DNA from 2 places in the Beijerinckia indica subsp. indica ATCC 9039 genome. Region 1 is predicted to be linked to the other one. Evidence: predicted binding sites of a transcription regulator. Region 1 holds the regulator's gene; the other holds the start of a gene.
What was found. Region 1 encodes PhoB, which activates phosphate uptake and scavenging genes when phosphate is short. Its sites were predicted from a motif close to TGTCATNNANCTGTCAT; they were not measured.
Positions count from the first base shown of each region.

Region 2: the regulator PhoB is predicted to act here: its motif matches at 4,141-4,157, upstream of BIND_RS04725 (Orn/Lys/Arg family decarboxylase).

Region 1 covers NC_010581.1:3,867,944-3,875,363, reverse strand. The annotation lists gene rnr (ribonuclease R) at 1-65, shown strand, start outside; gene dgcA (N-acetyl-D-Glu racemase DgcA) at 115-1,095, shown strand; gene BIND_RS17325 (RMD1 family protein) at 1,147-2,286, shown strand; gene phoB (phosphate regulon transcriptional regulator PhoB) at 2,387-3,145, opposite strand; gene phoU (phosphate signaling complex protein PhoU) at 3,142-3,873, opposite strand; gene pstB (phosphate ABC transporter ATP-binding protein PstB) at 3,943-4,719, opposite strand; gene pstA (phosphate ABC transporter permease PstA) at 4,716-5,555, opposite strand; gene pstC (phosphate ABC transporter permease subunit PstC) at 5,648-6,634, opposite strand; gene pstS (phosphate ABC transporter substrate-binding protein PstS) at 6,809-7,420, opposite strand, start outside.
Region 2 covers NC_010581.1:1,054,716-1,062,135, forward strand. The annotation lists gene BIND_RS04700 (FAD-dependent monooxygenase) at 1-1,004, opposite strand, end outside; gene BIND_RS04705 (zinc-finger domain-containing protein) at 1,050-1,310, opposite strand; gene BIND_RS04710 (alpha/beta fold hydrolase) at 1,532-2,299, shown strand; gene BIND_RS21220 (hypothetical protein) at 2,407-2,589, shown strand; gene cysE (serine O-acetyltransferase) at 2,582-3,427, shown strand; gene BIND_RS04720 (DUF3126 family protein) at 3,632-4,027, shown strand; gene BIND_RS04725 (Orn/Lys/Arg family decarboxylase) at 4,200-6,557, shown strand; gene BIND_RS04730 (GNAT family N-acetyltransferase) at 6,797-7,357, shown strand; gene BIND_RS04735 (PAS domain-containing protein) at 7,402-7,420, opposite strand, start outside.

The sequences.
Region 1 (7,420 bases):
GCTTCGACCCCAAAGCGGAAGAGGCTTTAGCCAAGAAAAACATCAAACGCAGCCGCCGGCGCTGACCGTTTTTTCTCCTTCCTTTCCCACGAGCCTTTCAAGAGACGTCCCACCATGCCGCGCCTAACCCTGGCGATCGAATCTTTCCCCCTGGCCAGTCGTTTCGTCATCTCGCGTGGGGCGAAAAGCGTGGCGGAGGTCGTTGTCGCCACGCTTGACTCTGGACATGCCAGGGGACGGGGAGAATGTGTGCCCTATGCGCGCTACGGCGAAAGCCCAGCGAGCGTCCTCGCTCAAATCGAGATGATCCGCCCCGCGATTGAAGCCGGCGCTGGGCGTGAGGTTTTGCAGGAGCTTCTGCCGCCAGGGGCCGCCCGTAATGCGCTCGATTGCGCTTTGTGGGATCTGGAAGCCAAGGAAACCGGTGTGCCCGTCTATCGTCGCGCGGGCCTTTCGGAGCCCGTGCCCGCCGTCACGGCTTATACGATCTCGGTCGGCACGCCTGAAACCATGGCGGAAGCCGCGGCCAAGGCCAGCCATCGACCCTTGCTGAAACTCAAGCTCGCAGGGGAAGGGGATCTTGCCCGCATTGCCGCCGTGCGCGCGGCGGCGCCCGAGGCGACCCTGATCGTCGATGCCAACGAGGCTTGGACCGAGACAATGCTTGGCCCCTATTTCGAGGCTTGCGCGGCGGCTGGTGTCAAACTGATCGAACAGCCCTTGCCAGCCGGCCAGGATGCGATGCTTGCAAAAATTTCAAGGCCCGTGTCCATTTGTGCGGATGAAAGCGCTCATGATCGCGATGGACTCGAGGACCTTGCGGCCCGCTATGATATGATCAATGTCAAACTGGATAAAACCGGTGGTCTGACGGAGGCCCTGTGTCTCGTCGAGGCGGCGCGCGGGTTGAAACTCGATATCATGCTTGGATGCATGGTGGCGAGTTCGCTGGCCATGGCCCCCGCCATGCTGCTTGCGTCACAAGCCCGGTTCGTCGATCTCGATGGCCCCCTGCTGCTTGCGAAGGATCGTCCCCATGGGCTCACCTATGAGGGCTCCCTTGCTTATCCGCCCGCGCCCGATCTTTGGGGATGAGTGCGATGGGAAAAAGCCATTTGATAGATTATCGATCGACGCGGAGCCATTATGCAGCCTCAAGGTGAAGTCGTCGTCACATCGGGCGATATTATCGTCTATCGCCTGTTCGAACTCGCCGACAGTATCAATCTCGATCTAGCCGAAAAACATTGGCTGGAGCATACAGGCTCCCTCGGCGCTCGGCGCAAATTGCAGGCAACGCCGGCAAAAGCCGTGGCCTATAACGTGCCTCCAGTCGTTCTGACGCTTGATCCCTTGCCCCTGAAACTGCGGACTGAGGATCAGGCGGCACGCAATGTCGAAGCGCAAGTGACGGCGCGCCTTTATGATATCGGCATCGTCACCCTCACCATGCGTTTTTCGGTCAGCCATCTTGGCTGGCACGCCTATTCCGCGCTGCTCAACGCCATTAACGCGACGGTGGGGCCGACATCGGGCAGCCTCCTTTGGCGTGACATGGTGAAGGCTTTGCGCGGCCCACTCGATGGTGCTCTCGACAAGCCGATCGATTCGCCGCTGGAAGAAGATTATATCGTCGGCTTCGTGCGCTCGTTCGACCGGCCCTTGACTGGCCAACAGATCTTGAACGAGATCGATCTGGTGCCGCTGCTGTCCGGCGAAACTCTGCCGCTTTCGGAGCGCGCGCGCCAGGATCTTCTGCGCAATCATTTCTCTTATTATCTCGATGATCTCGCCGTGCTCACCTGGGACCGCGCTTTGGTCGTCGATCCGCGCGGCGATTCGGATGTGCTCGATGTCGTCGAGGTGGCTAATGCCCAATTGCTGGAAATCAGCTATTTCAACAAATTGCTCACCGATGAATTGCCGCGCATGTATGATCTCGTCGAGACCACGCATCGGTCGAGCGGCCTTTGGTCATCCAGAAGATTGGCCGGCCTCGCGCGGCGTTTGTATACATTGTTCGCGGAAGTCACGGAAGTGAAGGAACATGTCGACAATGTTCTGACCGTGACCGAGGATGTCTATCTTGCCCGCATCTATGCCGCCTCGCTCACCCTCTTCCAGGTCAATGCGGTCGGCAATGCGGTCGATCAGAAACTGGCGATCATCCGCGATACTTACATGGCGCTCTACGATGATGCCTCCGGCGGCAGGGCCGATGCGATGGAAATCGCCGTCGTGGCTCTGATCGCGTTGGAGATCATCCTTACGCTCATTCATTGGTAATACCAACGGTCATAATGAATGACCTTTGGTAAAACGAGCTTCGCGTAAAGAGGCGTGTTTTCCCGATTGGGTGAATCGGGAAAACACGCTTTTTTCAAAATTATTTGCCGAAATGCTCGTCGAAGGAATAGCCGGCGCCGCGCACCGTGCGGATGGGGTCCTGTTCCTCGCCGATCGACAAGGCCTTGCGCAGGCGCCCGACATGGACATCGACGGTGCGCTCGTCGATCTCCGCCGCCTCGCCCCAGACGCCGTCCAGCAATTGCGCGCGGGAAAAGACGCGGCCTGGCCGGCCCATCAGATGATCGAGCAGGCGGAATTCGGTCGGTCCGAGATGGACATGCCGCTCGCCGCGATGGACACGCCAATTCTCCCGATCGAGTGAGAGATCACCGGCGGTGAGCAGGCCGGTGATACGGTCTGGTCGCGAGCGGCGCAACAGGGCGCGGACACGCGCCATCAATTCGGGCACCGAGAAAGGCTTGACGATATAATCATCGGCGCCCGTCGCGAGCCCCCGGATCTTTTCGCTTTCCTCGCCGCGCGCCGTCAGCATGATGATCGGCAGCGCCCGTGTCTTCTCGCGCGCACGGATGCGGCGGCAGATTTCAAGGCCGGAGACACCGGGCAGCATCCAGTCGAGAAGGACGAGATCAGGCAGGCTTTCATCGAGACGGGCCTCGGCCTCGTCGCCGCACTCAAGGCTCTCGACCTCGAAGCCCTCGGCCTCGAGATTATAGGTGAGCAGTGTGCTCAAAGCGGCCTCGTCCTCGACGAGGAGAATGCGCGTCGTCGCGGTCGATGTTTTGTTGCGCGCGGAATTGCTGCTCTTGCTGGAAACCTCTGCTGTCTGGTTCATGCGGACACCGTTGTCGAGAAGTCGGAAAGATCGGGCCGACCCTTGGGACGTTCGGTCGGCAATGTTTCTCCGGTAACGAGATAGACCACTGTTTCGGCGATATTGGTGGAATGATCGCCGATCCGCTCGATATTCTTCGAACAGAACAGGAGATGCGTGCAGAAGGAAATATTGCGGGGATCTTCCATCATGAAGGTGAGGAGGTCGCGAAACACCGAATCCTCGAGCGCGTCGAGTTCGGCATCGCGGGTCCAGACCGCGCGCGCCCGTTCGGCATCGCGCAGGGCATAGGCGTCGAGGACGTCCTTCAGAAGGAGGGAGGCGGTCTCATGCATGCTCTTGAGGCCGATGAGGGCGCGCGGAATCCGCATTTCCGTGGACAGTTTGATGGCGCGCTTGGCGATGTTTTTGGCGAGATCACCGACCCGTTCGAGATCGCCGGAGATCCTGATCGTGGCAATGATTTCCCTGAGATCCACCGCCAGCGGTTGCCGTTTGGCGATGGTCAGGATGGCCTGTTCCTCGATATCGCGCTGGAGCAGGTCGAGGCGCGGATCATTTTCGACCGTTCTGATGGCGAGATCCCGATCGAGATCGGTCAAGGCGTCCATGGCGTCCGCCAGCATTTTTTCCGCTATGCCGCCCATTTCGGCGATTTTGCGGCCGAGAATCTCGAGCTCCGTGTCGTAGGCCCGAACGGTATGGCTGGTGATCGTGGATTCGGACATAGGGCTCTTCCTCGAATGGTGTGCCTCGCCGTGAACGGGCTGGCGGCGCCGAAAACGGCGCGGAAAAATTCAGCCAAAACGGCCGGTGATGTAATTCTGTGTCTCCTGCCGGTCCGGCGTGGTGAACAGGCGCGAGGTCACATCGAATTCGATCAGATCGCCGAGATACATGAAGGCCGTATATTCGGAGACGCGGGCGGCCTGCTGCATATTATGGGTGACGATGATGATCGTATAGCTGGACTTCAATTCGTCGATCAGTTCCTCGATCTTGGCGGTCGAGATAGGATCGAGCGCCGAACAAGGTTCGTCGAATAAGATGACTTCTGGATGAATGGCGATGGTGCGCGCGATGCACAGCCGCTGCTGCTGGCCTCCCGACAGAGCGAGACCGCTTGAATGCAGCTTGTCCTTGACCTCATTCCAGAGCGCCCCGCCTTTCAGGGCGGCTTCCACACGGTCATCGAGTTCGCTCTTCGGCAGCTTTTCATAAAGCCTTATGCCGAAGGCAATATTCTCATAGATGGACATGGGAAAGGGCGTCGGCTTTTGAAAGACCATGCCGACGCGCGAGCGCAGGAGATTGAGATCCTGATCGGCGGTCAGGATGTTTTCGCCATCGAGCAGGACCTCGCCCTCGGCCCTTTGCCGGGGATAGAGATCATACATGCGGTTCAAGACACGCAGGAGGGTCGATTTTCCGCAGCCGGAGGGACCGATCAAGGCGGTAACCTTGTTGGCATAGAGCGGCATGCTGATGTTTTTCAGGGCGAGCGTATCGCCGTAGAAAAAATTCAGATTGCGGATCGCCAGTTTCTGCGGCGGTGTGGGGTGCGTCGACATCATTTGGCGGTCTTTCTCGTGCCGAGGACACGGGCGAAAATGGAAAGGGCCAAGACGGAAAAGGTAATCAGCAGGGCGCCCGACCAGGCGAGCCGCTGCCAATCCTTGTAGGGGCTCAGCGCGAATTGGAAAATGATGGCGGGCAGGCTCGCCACGGGGCCATTCAGATTGGTGCTGAAGAATTGATTGTTGAGGGCCGTGAACAGGAGTGGTGCGGTCTCGCCGCTGATGCGCGCGGTGGCCAGCAGTACGCCGGTGAGCAAGCCGGCGCGCGCTGCACGATAGGTGACCTTCGTGATGACATAGGACCGTGGCATGCCGAGCGCGGTCGCGGCTTCCGTGAGCGGGCGCGGCACCAAAAGCAGCATGTCTTCGGTGGTCCGCGTCACGATCGGGATAACCAGAAGGGCGAGCGCCAGGACGCCGGCGAAGCCGGAAAAATGACCCATGGGCGCGACCACGACCTGATAGATGAACAGGCCGATGACGATGGACGGTGCGCTGAGCAGAATATCATTGAGAAACCGCACCACGAGGGTGAATTTCGTGCCGCGTCCATATTCGGCCATATAGGTGCCGGCGAGAACACCGAGCGGGGTGCCGATCAGGACGCCGAGAAAGGTGAGGATCAGGCTGCCGACAATGGCATTGAGAAGTCCGCCGGCGCTGCCGGGGGAGGGTGTCATCTGTGTGAACACCTCCAGACTGAGGCCGGAGGCGCCCTCGAAGAGGAGCGCGAAAAGGATCAGGCACAGGCTGCAGAGACCGAAGGCGGTCGCGGCATAGCAGAGTCCGATCCAGACATTGTTTCGGCGCCGCCGCGCGGCGTAGAGCGTCATGATGTGTCTTTCTTCCGCCAGGCTTTGGCGAACCGCCTGTGGTTCGCCGACAATGAGAATCTGAAACGATTATCGTGCACGACAAAAGGAGCTTACTTGCCCTCGGCTCGCATCAGGAGCAGACGGGCCAGAGCCAGAACAAAGAAGGTAATGACGAACAGGATCAGACCGAGGCTGATCAAGGCCGACGTATAGAGATCGCCGACGGCTTCGGTGAATTCATTGGCGATTGACGCCGAAATCGTGGTCGCTGGCGCGAGCAGCGAGCCGGAGATCCGATGCGCGTTGCCGATGACGAAAGTGACCGCCATGGTTTCGCCGAGCGCGCGGCCGAGCGCCAGCATGGCGCCACCCGCGATGCCAGTGCGCGTATAGGGAATGATGACCTTGGTGATGACTTCCCAATGGGTGCAGCCGATGCCATAGGCCGCTTCCTTCAGGACGGCCGGGACGGTCTCGAAGACGTCGCGCGAGATCGAGGTGATGAACGGAAGGATCATAATCGCCAGGATCAGCGCGGCGGTGAGCAGGCCGATGCCATAGGGAGGGCCGGCGAAGAGGGTCGAGAGGATCGGCACGGGCGCGAACGTCGCGATCAGCGCGGGCTGCACATGCTGCTGCAGGAAGGGCGCGAGAATGAACAGGCCCCACAGGCCATAAATGATCGAGGGAATACCGGCGAGCAATTCGATGGCGATGCCGACCGGGCGCCGCAAAGGCTGCGGGCAGAGTTCCGAAAGAAAAACCGCTATGCCGATGCCGACAGGCAGCGCAAGGAGCATTGCAAAAAAGGACGTGAGCAGCGTCCCATAGATGGGCGCGAGAGCGCCATATTTGTCGGTGACGGGATTCCAGGTCTCGGTGATCAGGAAATCGAGGCCGAACGTTCTGAAGGTCGGTATGGAGCCGATCACCAGGGAGACCAGCACACTGCCGAGCATGACGAGAATCGCCACGGTCGAGGCAAAAGTCAGGGTCCGATAGAAGCGATCGCTGGATTTGAAGAGCTTGTAAACTCTTTCTCGCTGGTCCCTTCGCGCGGGAGCAAATGTCTTACTTTCCGCCAGGATTTCGACCACTCCTCATCTCCCTTGGTAGCGCCTAACATATGTCAACTTTCGTGTCAGTTTCATTGCTCGGAACCGCGAAAGCATTGGACTTTGAAGAGAATCTTCGGTCCGGCGCATTGTTGAGAATTTCAAGCATGATGCGCGCGTTTCGCCGCATCATGCTGTTTATTTCAGTCCGCTGCTTCAGTTGACGAGCGGCTTGCCGTTGGCGCCCTTGATCTCGGCCGCCCAGGTCTTCTGGATCAGGCTGACGACAGAAGCCGGCAGGGGGATATAATCCAGTTGTTCCGCCAGCGGCGCGCCATGGGCGAAGGACCAGTCAAAGAATTTCAGCGCGGCAGCGGTGGCCTGCTCGTCCGTGGGCTGCTTCGGCACCAGGATGAAGGTCGCCGCCGTGATCGGCCAGGAGGCCGCGCCAGGCTGATTGGTCAGGATCTGGTAGAAACCAGGGGAATTGGCCCAATCGGCATTGGCCGCTGCCGCCTGGAAGGAGGCGGATGTCGGCTGAACCTGCTTGCCCTCGCGATTGACGAGGCCGGTAAAGGTCAAGCTGCTCTGCTTCGCATAGGCATATTCGACATAGCCGATCGAGCCTTTGGTCTGCAGCACATTATTGGCCACACCCTCGTTGCCCTTGGCGCCAATGCCGACAGGCCATTCAATGGCGGTCGAGGCGCCAACCTTGGCCTTCCAGTCCGCGGAAACCTTGGACAGATAATCCGTGAAGTTGAAGGTGGTGCCGGAACCGTCCGACCGATGCACAACGGCGATCGCGGTGGAAGGCAGAGACAGGCC
Region 2 (7,420 bases), 1.4 Mb from region 1:
GGTTCCGCGAGAACGTGACCTAGCATGGCGGCATCTTCGATCGCCTGGGCCGCGCCTTGCGCGAGAAAAGGCACCATGGGATGGGCGGCATCGCCAAGAAGCGCGACACGCCCCGCGCACCAGGTGGGAAAAGGTGGATAATCAAGCAAAGGGTGGGTGCGCCATTGTGGCGCCGCCGCGAGCAGGGCGCGGGCGGGTTCTGCCCATGTGGTAAAGGATTGCGCCAGTTCGGCGGGATCGCCGATCCCAGCCCAGAACGTTTGCGTGGAATCGGTCGAAGGCCTTGTCTTGATGACGGCGACGACATTGACGACCGTGCCCTGGCGCAGGGGATAATGCACGAGATGAGCATCAGGACCGAGCCAGAGATTGGTGCGCGGCTTCAACATCTCCGTACTGGCCAGTTCGGCGGGGACAAGCGCCCGCCAAGCCGTCCGTTTGCAAAGCTCTCTCTTTGTTTGCGGGAGCGGCTGTGAGGCTTCCAGAAGCCGGCCGCGCACGAGGGAATGCACGCCATCGGCACCGATCAGGCAATCGCCCTCGAACGTGCTTTTGATTTGTCCGTGCTTGACGACGATGCGGACGCCGTCGGCGCCCGAGGCAAAACCGGCGACGGTCGAACCCAGTCTCAAGCTGATGTTTTCATGCAGCGCGAGCGTTTCGAGCAGAGCGCGTTGCAGATCGGCCCGATGCGCCAGGAGGTAGGGGGCGCCCCAAAGATGTTCGGCTTCATGCAAAGGCAGACGGATGAGAGAGGCGCCGTCACGCGCCCGACGGAGCACGAGCTCTTGCGGTCTCAGCGCGGCGTGCTCCAGATGCGGCAGCACGCCGAGCCCCCGCAAAATGGCGCTGGCATTGGGAGAGAGTTGCAGCCCGGCCCCCACCTCTTCGAGGACGGGCGCCTGTTCGAACAGACTGATGCGCCAACCCTGCCGCGCAAGACAGAGAGCAGCCGTCAGGCCACCGATGCCGGCGCCGGCAATGAGCGCATGGGACTGGCGCATGCAATTGTCTAGGGTGCGAACATTTCGGGCGGGATCAGAAAACCATCAGGCCGTGGCATTGGTGGTTTCGAGAGCGGGCTCGAAACGGCATTCCGGCGGCTCGCATCCCCCATGCAGGCTGGCGTCATAAACATAATGTGTCGAGCAATAGGGGCAGATCGCTTCGTTGTCGTCACCCATATCGATGAAAATATGGGGATGGTCACAAGGCGGCAAGGCGCCGACGCACATGAATTCCTTGGCGCCGACACGCACGGTTTCGACACCCGGTTGGTTATGAAAATGCGGAGTGCTGTGCGAAGCCATCAGGACCAACTCCAGAATGCGCGAACGGGACTGTGGGAATGAAAGCGAGTAGCCCCGCGAAAAGCAAATGGTTGCCGGTCACCTTTATGCGATCGGGCCAGGATTTGATAGGGGTCGAACGTCTGAGGCCAAGATCTGATGATCAATTCGCTTGATCTGTCGCGCCCAAGATCGCAAGTCATGGTTACCACGGCGAATGAGGCGGCAGGAAGGAGCAGACCATGCAGGAGTTTTCGGCGCGCGGGGTGCGCATCGCCTTTATCGACGAAGCGCCGGTGGTAGCCGATCGCGGCGAACCCATCCTCCTTATTCATGGTTTTGCTTCGACCCATGCGATCAATTGGGTGTTTCCGCAATGGGTCAAAACCCTGACGGAAGCCGGGCGCCGGGTCATCGCCTTCGACAATCGCGGCCATGGCCGCAGCGAAAAGTTTTATGATCCTGCCGCTTATCATATCAAGGAGATGTGCGGCGATGCCATAGCCCTGCTCGATCATCTCGGGCTGCAGCAGGTCGATGTCATGGGCTATTCGATGGGTGCGCGGATCACGGCTTATTTGGCCTGGTCGCATCCAGAGCGGGTCCGCTCGGCGATTCTGGCTGGGCTCGGCTATCATCTCGTGGATGGCGCCGGTTTGCCGCTCGGCATAGCCGAAGCGATGGAGGCCCCCTCTTTAGACACACTGACCGATCCAATGCAACGCATGTTTCGCAGCTTCGCGGAAGCAACGAAAAGCGATCTCAAGGCCCTTGCCGCCTGCATCCGGGGGGCCCGCCAGACCATGACCGAGGCACAGCTTGGCGAGATCCGCCAACCCGCCTTGGTCGCTGTTGGGACTACCGATGATGTCGCGGGGGATCCTCACAAGCTTGCCGCTTTGCTGCCGGCAGCCCACGTTCTGCCCATTCCCGGCCGCGACCATAATAGGGCAGTGGGAGATCCCGTTTATAAAAAGGGAGTGGTCGAATTCTTGCTAAACAGGCCGTAACGAGCGTATGCAGGCGGGAGCCGGTTTGGGCCGGAACTGTTTCAAATCGCGGCACTCCGTCTGTCCGGTCGCAACACTGGACAGATAGGGAGGGCCTCGCGCCTGTCATGATGGCTGAAGTAGAGCAAATGTCCCGAGCCGCGCGTGTTTTGCGGCAAGGAATGGTTGAAGAGGCGGGCGCGAATGACTTTCGCTGGAAAGCTGATGTCGTGTCCGGCGTTTTGAAAATGCATCGAATGCCTTCGAAAGGAAAAATACCTTTCGATTTTGATGCTCGAGGAGATGGTTAAAGTGACCCATGCCTTGCAAGCCACAGCCAAAGCGATGGGCCTCCCCAAGGCCGATCCAATCTATGCCAAGCTGCGGATCGAGGCGGAGGAAACCGTACGGCGAGAACCTGAACTGGCGGGTTTCGTCTTTTCGACCATTCTGAATCAGGACAGTCTCGAGGCGATCATCGTCCATCGGCTGGCGTCTCGTCTTGGCCATCCGGACGTGCCGGGCGATCTCATTCGCACGACCTATCTCGACATTCTGGACCAGCAGCCGGCGATCGGCCAAGCGTTTCGGGCAGACATTGCTGCCGTGATCGATCGCGATCCCGCCTGCACGCGGATCATCGAGCCGGTTCTGTTCTTCAAGGGCTTCCACGCGATTCAAATCTATCGGCTCGCTCACGCCCTTTGGGAGGCTGGCCACACGGATTTCGCCCTTTATTTGCAAAGCCGTTCTTCGGAAGTCTTTCAAACCGATATTCATCCCGCCGCAAAAATCGGCAAGGGCATCTTTCTTGATCATGCGACGGGTCTCGTTGTCGGCTCGACGACCGTTATCGATGACGATGTCTCCATGCTGCAGGATGTGACCTTGGGCGGAACGGGCAAGGAAAGCGGCGATCGGCATCCCAAAATCCGTCCTGGCGTGCTGATTGGCGCGGGGGCCAAGATCCTCGGCAATATCGAAATCGGCCGCTGCTCTCGAATCGCAGCAGGGTCGGTGGTCCTGCGCCCGGTGCCCGATCACAAGACCGTGGCGGGCGTCCCGGCGCAGATCGTTGGCGAAGCCGGCTGCGCCGAGCCCTCTCGTTTCATGGATCAGATTCTGGCGGCAACGAGCGGTCAGGACTGACATCGATTTCTGTCAGTTTCTTCGACTCTGAAACGATCGCCCGACTTTCCCTCTCCACATTCCGCGGTTAAACACGAAAACGATCATCGGACGCGCGGGAAGACGACCCTGGCTCTGTCCGATGTCTTTTCATAAAGCTGGAAAGGTTGATCGCGGCGGAGCAGCTTGGCGGCGGCGCCGAGGTTCCGCGTTTCGGAGAGCATCTTGGAAAAATCAGAGCTGCAAAAATTGCAAGGCTTCCTGCGCCAGAGTTTCGGCAATCAGGGCATCAAAGTCACGCAGGCGCGTAAAAATCCCGATGATGCGGATGTCCTGCTTGGCGAGCGGCAGATCGGCGAAATCATGGTCGACGACGAGGATGGCGACCGTTCCTTCGCCTTTGCGATGAAAGTGCCAGTCGAGCGCCCGGTCCTGCAGGATTATCTGCGCCGCTTGTTTGAGAACGATCGGCTTAAAATCATTCCGCGCCCGAAAAAAAATGATTCCGTCGAACTGAATTCGGGTGACGATTTTCTCGGTGTGATCTCCGCCGACGACGCCAAAGGCAAGAGCTTCACCTTTCAGATGGCGATCCTCGATATCGATCTCGACGATTTCTGAAGATCGAGGGCATCAAACCCAAAAGGGAGCACCGCTTTTGGGCTCACTTTGATGCCTCGCGCCTGCACGTCGCTCCGGTGCATTGGTCCGCCCGATGCGCCATCGCCTTCGATAGTCACCGCTCTGTCATGGAATGAGCCGACATCTCCCCTCGGATATGACCGAGGGATGCATGGACTATTTCAGACGATTCACGTTCCTGTTCGCGATACCGGCCTTTGATGCGGACGATCTCGAAGGCGTCCGATTCAATCAGATCGTCGACGAGATCGAGCGCTCCGGTTTCGAAGTCGTCAAGGCCCGCAAGCTCGAAGACGCCGAGATTGCGGTGCAGACCGACGCCGCCATCGGATGCATGGTGGTTGACTGGGGCAAGAAGGGCCTCGAGGGCAAGACGGCCGCGCTGATCAATCTCATGCGCCGCCGTGGCCTCGACTTTCCGATCATCCTCTTGATCCGCCGCAAGCGGTTCGAGGATCTGCCCGTCGAAGTGCTCGACTTCATCGATGGCTATGTCTTTCTCTCGGAAGAGACACCTGCCTTCATCGCCAAGAATCTCATCAGCCGTCTCAAGCAATATGCCGAGACGTTGAAGACGCCATTCTTCGGCGCACTCGTCGATTATGCCCAAGAAGGCAATCAGCTATGGACCTGTCCGGGCCACAATGGGGGCGTGTTCTATGGCCGTAGCCCGATTGGCCGGGTCTTCATGGAGCATCTCGGAGAGGCGGTGTTCCGCGACGACCTCGACAATTCAGTGCTCGATCTTGGCGACCTCTTGACCCACGAAGGGCCGGCTTTGCAGGCCCAAAAGGAAGCCGCCCGGATTTTTGGCGCGGAGAAGACTTATTTCGTCCTCAACGGCACCTCGACCTCCAATAAGGTGGCGCTGTCCGCGCTCGTGACCGACGGCGATCTGGTGTTGTTCGACCGTAACAATCACAAGGCCGCCCATCATGGCGCCTTGATGATCAGCGGCGGCATTCCGGTCTATCTTCCGACGGTGCGTAATGCCTTCGGCTTGATCGGCCCAATGCGCTGGGATGCTTTCGATGAGAAAGCACTGCGCGAGCGTATCCGTACTCATCCGCTGGTCAAGGATGCCGAGGCTTGGCGCCGGCCGCGCCCGTTCCGCGTCGCCGTGGTCGAACAATGCACTTATGATGGCACGATCCACAGCGCCGAGATGATCCTCCAGCGCATCGGACATCTTTGCGATTACATCCTGTTCGATGAGGCCTGGGCTGGCTTCATGAAGTTTCATCCGCTCTATGCAGGGCGTTTTGCCATGGGGCTTTCAGACCTTGGTCCTGACGCCCCCGGTATCATCGCCACCCAGTCGACCCATAAGCAATTGGCCAGCTTCTCGCAGGCCTCGCAGATCCATATCAAGGATCGTCACATCAAGGGGCAAAAGCGCCGTATCGAGCATCGCCGCTTCAACGAGAGCTTCATGCAATATGCGTCGACCTCGCCTTTCTATCCGCTGTTCGCATCGCTGGATGTCGGCGCGCAGATGATGAAGGGGCGTTCGGGTGAGGTGCTATGGGACGATACGATCAGGCTGGGTATTGAGCTCCGCAAGAAGATTCGCGCCATAAAGCGTGAGTTCGAGGAGAAAGAAATACGTCCCGAGCGGCGCTGGTTCTTCGAGTCTTTCGTGCCCGACCGTATCATGATCCCCGATGTGTCCCGCGAGGGCGCGGTGCATGATGTCGCCTGGGAGGCGATCGGGACAGACCAGCTCGCCACCGACCCTCTTTATTGGCAACTCGCGCCGAGTGCCGCCTGGCACGGCTTCGCCGACATGGCGCCGGGCTTTGCCATGACCGACCCCAACAAGCTGACGCTGCTGACGCCTGGCTTCGACCGCGCCACTGGCAATTATGCCGAACATGGCATCCCAGCCCCGGTTGTCGCCCAATATTTGCGCGAGAATCGCATTGTCGCGGAAAAGAATGACCTCAACTCGCTGCTCTTCCTGCTGACGCCTGGAGTGGAGGCCAGCAAGGCCGGCACGCTGGTTAGCGGGCTCGTCGCTTTCAAGAAACTGCATGATGATAATGTGCTGCTGGAAGAAGCCATTCCCGAATTCTACCGGAGAAGGCCGGCACGTTATGCCGGGGAGCGCCTGCGCGATCTCTGCGCGGACATGCATCGTTTCTTCCGCGACGCGGATGTCAGCGCTTTGCAGGCGAAGCAGTTTTCGCCTGACCATCTGCCGGAGATCGCCTTGTCTCCACATGATGCGGCGCGTTGTCTCGTACGCAATGACGTCGATTACCTCCCCATCGATGCCATCTTTGGCCGGATCGCCACAACACCGTTCGTGGTCTATCCGCCTGGGATCGCGACGATCGTGCCGGGTGAGCGTATCACTGAGCGCGCGCAGCCGATGATCGACTATCTCAAAATGTTCGAGGCGAGCTTCAATGCCTTCCCCGGCTTCGAGGTGGAGATTCAAGGCGTTTATCGCGAGGTGGATGCTGGCGGCCGCGTCCGGCTTTACACTTACGTGGTCTCCGAATAGGAGAGCATGTTCCAAGACGCATGCTTCATGAGACTTGGTGTGATACCAACGGTCATAATCAATGACCGTTGGACCGCTCTTGAATTTTCGCTCTCGCTTTGAAAAAGCGAAAATTCAAGAAAGGAACCAAAGGTCGTTATTCACGACCTTTGGTATGAGAGTGGATAAACCTGACACTTGGTTCGCAAGTGTCAGGATCATTTATCTATAAAATTAAGAATGCGCGGGCCGAGTCATAGATGGAGAATGAACAAGCTGTCGTCATCCGGCCATCACAGGACAAAGATGTCGAGGCCATGCTGGAGATCTACCGCCGGCACATCCGGCGCGGCATCGAAGAAGGAGTCGACGACAGCGGCACGCCCCAACCTGACGATCTCCGCGATCGGCGCAAGAACCTGCGCAACCGTCGTTTCCCGCATCTGGTAGCAATGCTGGGCGGCGAGGTCATTGGCTATGCTTATGTCGTGCTGTTCCGCAAGCGGCCGGCCTATCGTTATACGGTCAAGCATTCGATTTATGTTCACCATGAACATCTCGGCCAAGGCATAGGGCGGCTGCTCATGCAGGGGTTGATTGACGCCTGTGCGGCAGCCGGGTTCCGGCAAATGATCGGCTATATTGATGCCGATAATGCAGCCTCGCTTGGACTTCATGAGACGTTCGGTTTTTCACGAGTCGGCGTCCTCCCAAGTGTCGCCTATCGATACGGCCACTGGGCTGACACCATCATGGTGCAACGCTCATTGGGCGCCGGTTCCACGGCCCCGCCGCCGCCCACGCCTCTCTCCAGCCCGTGAGGGCGATTGATACCAAGTAGAGGCGAAAACATCGCATCGTGTTTCTAGGCCAAGGCATCCTGG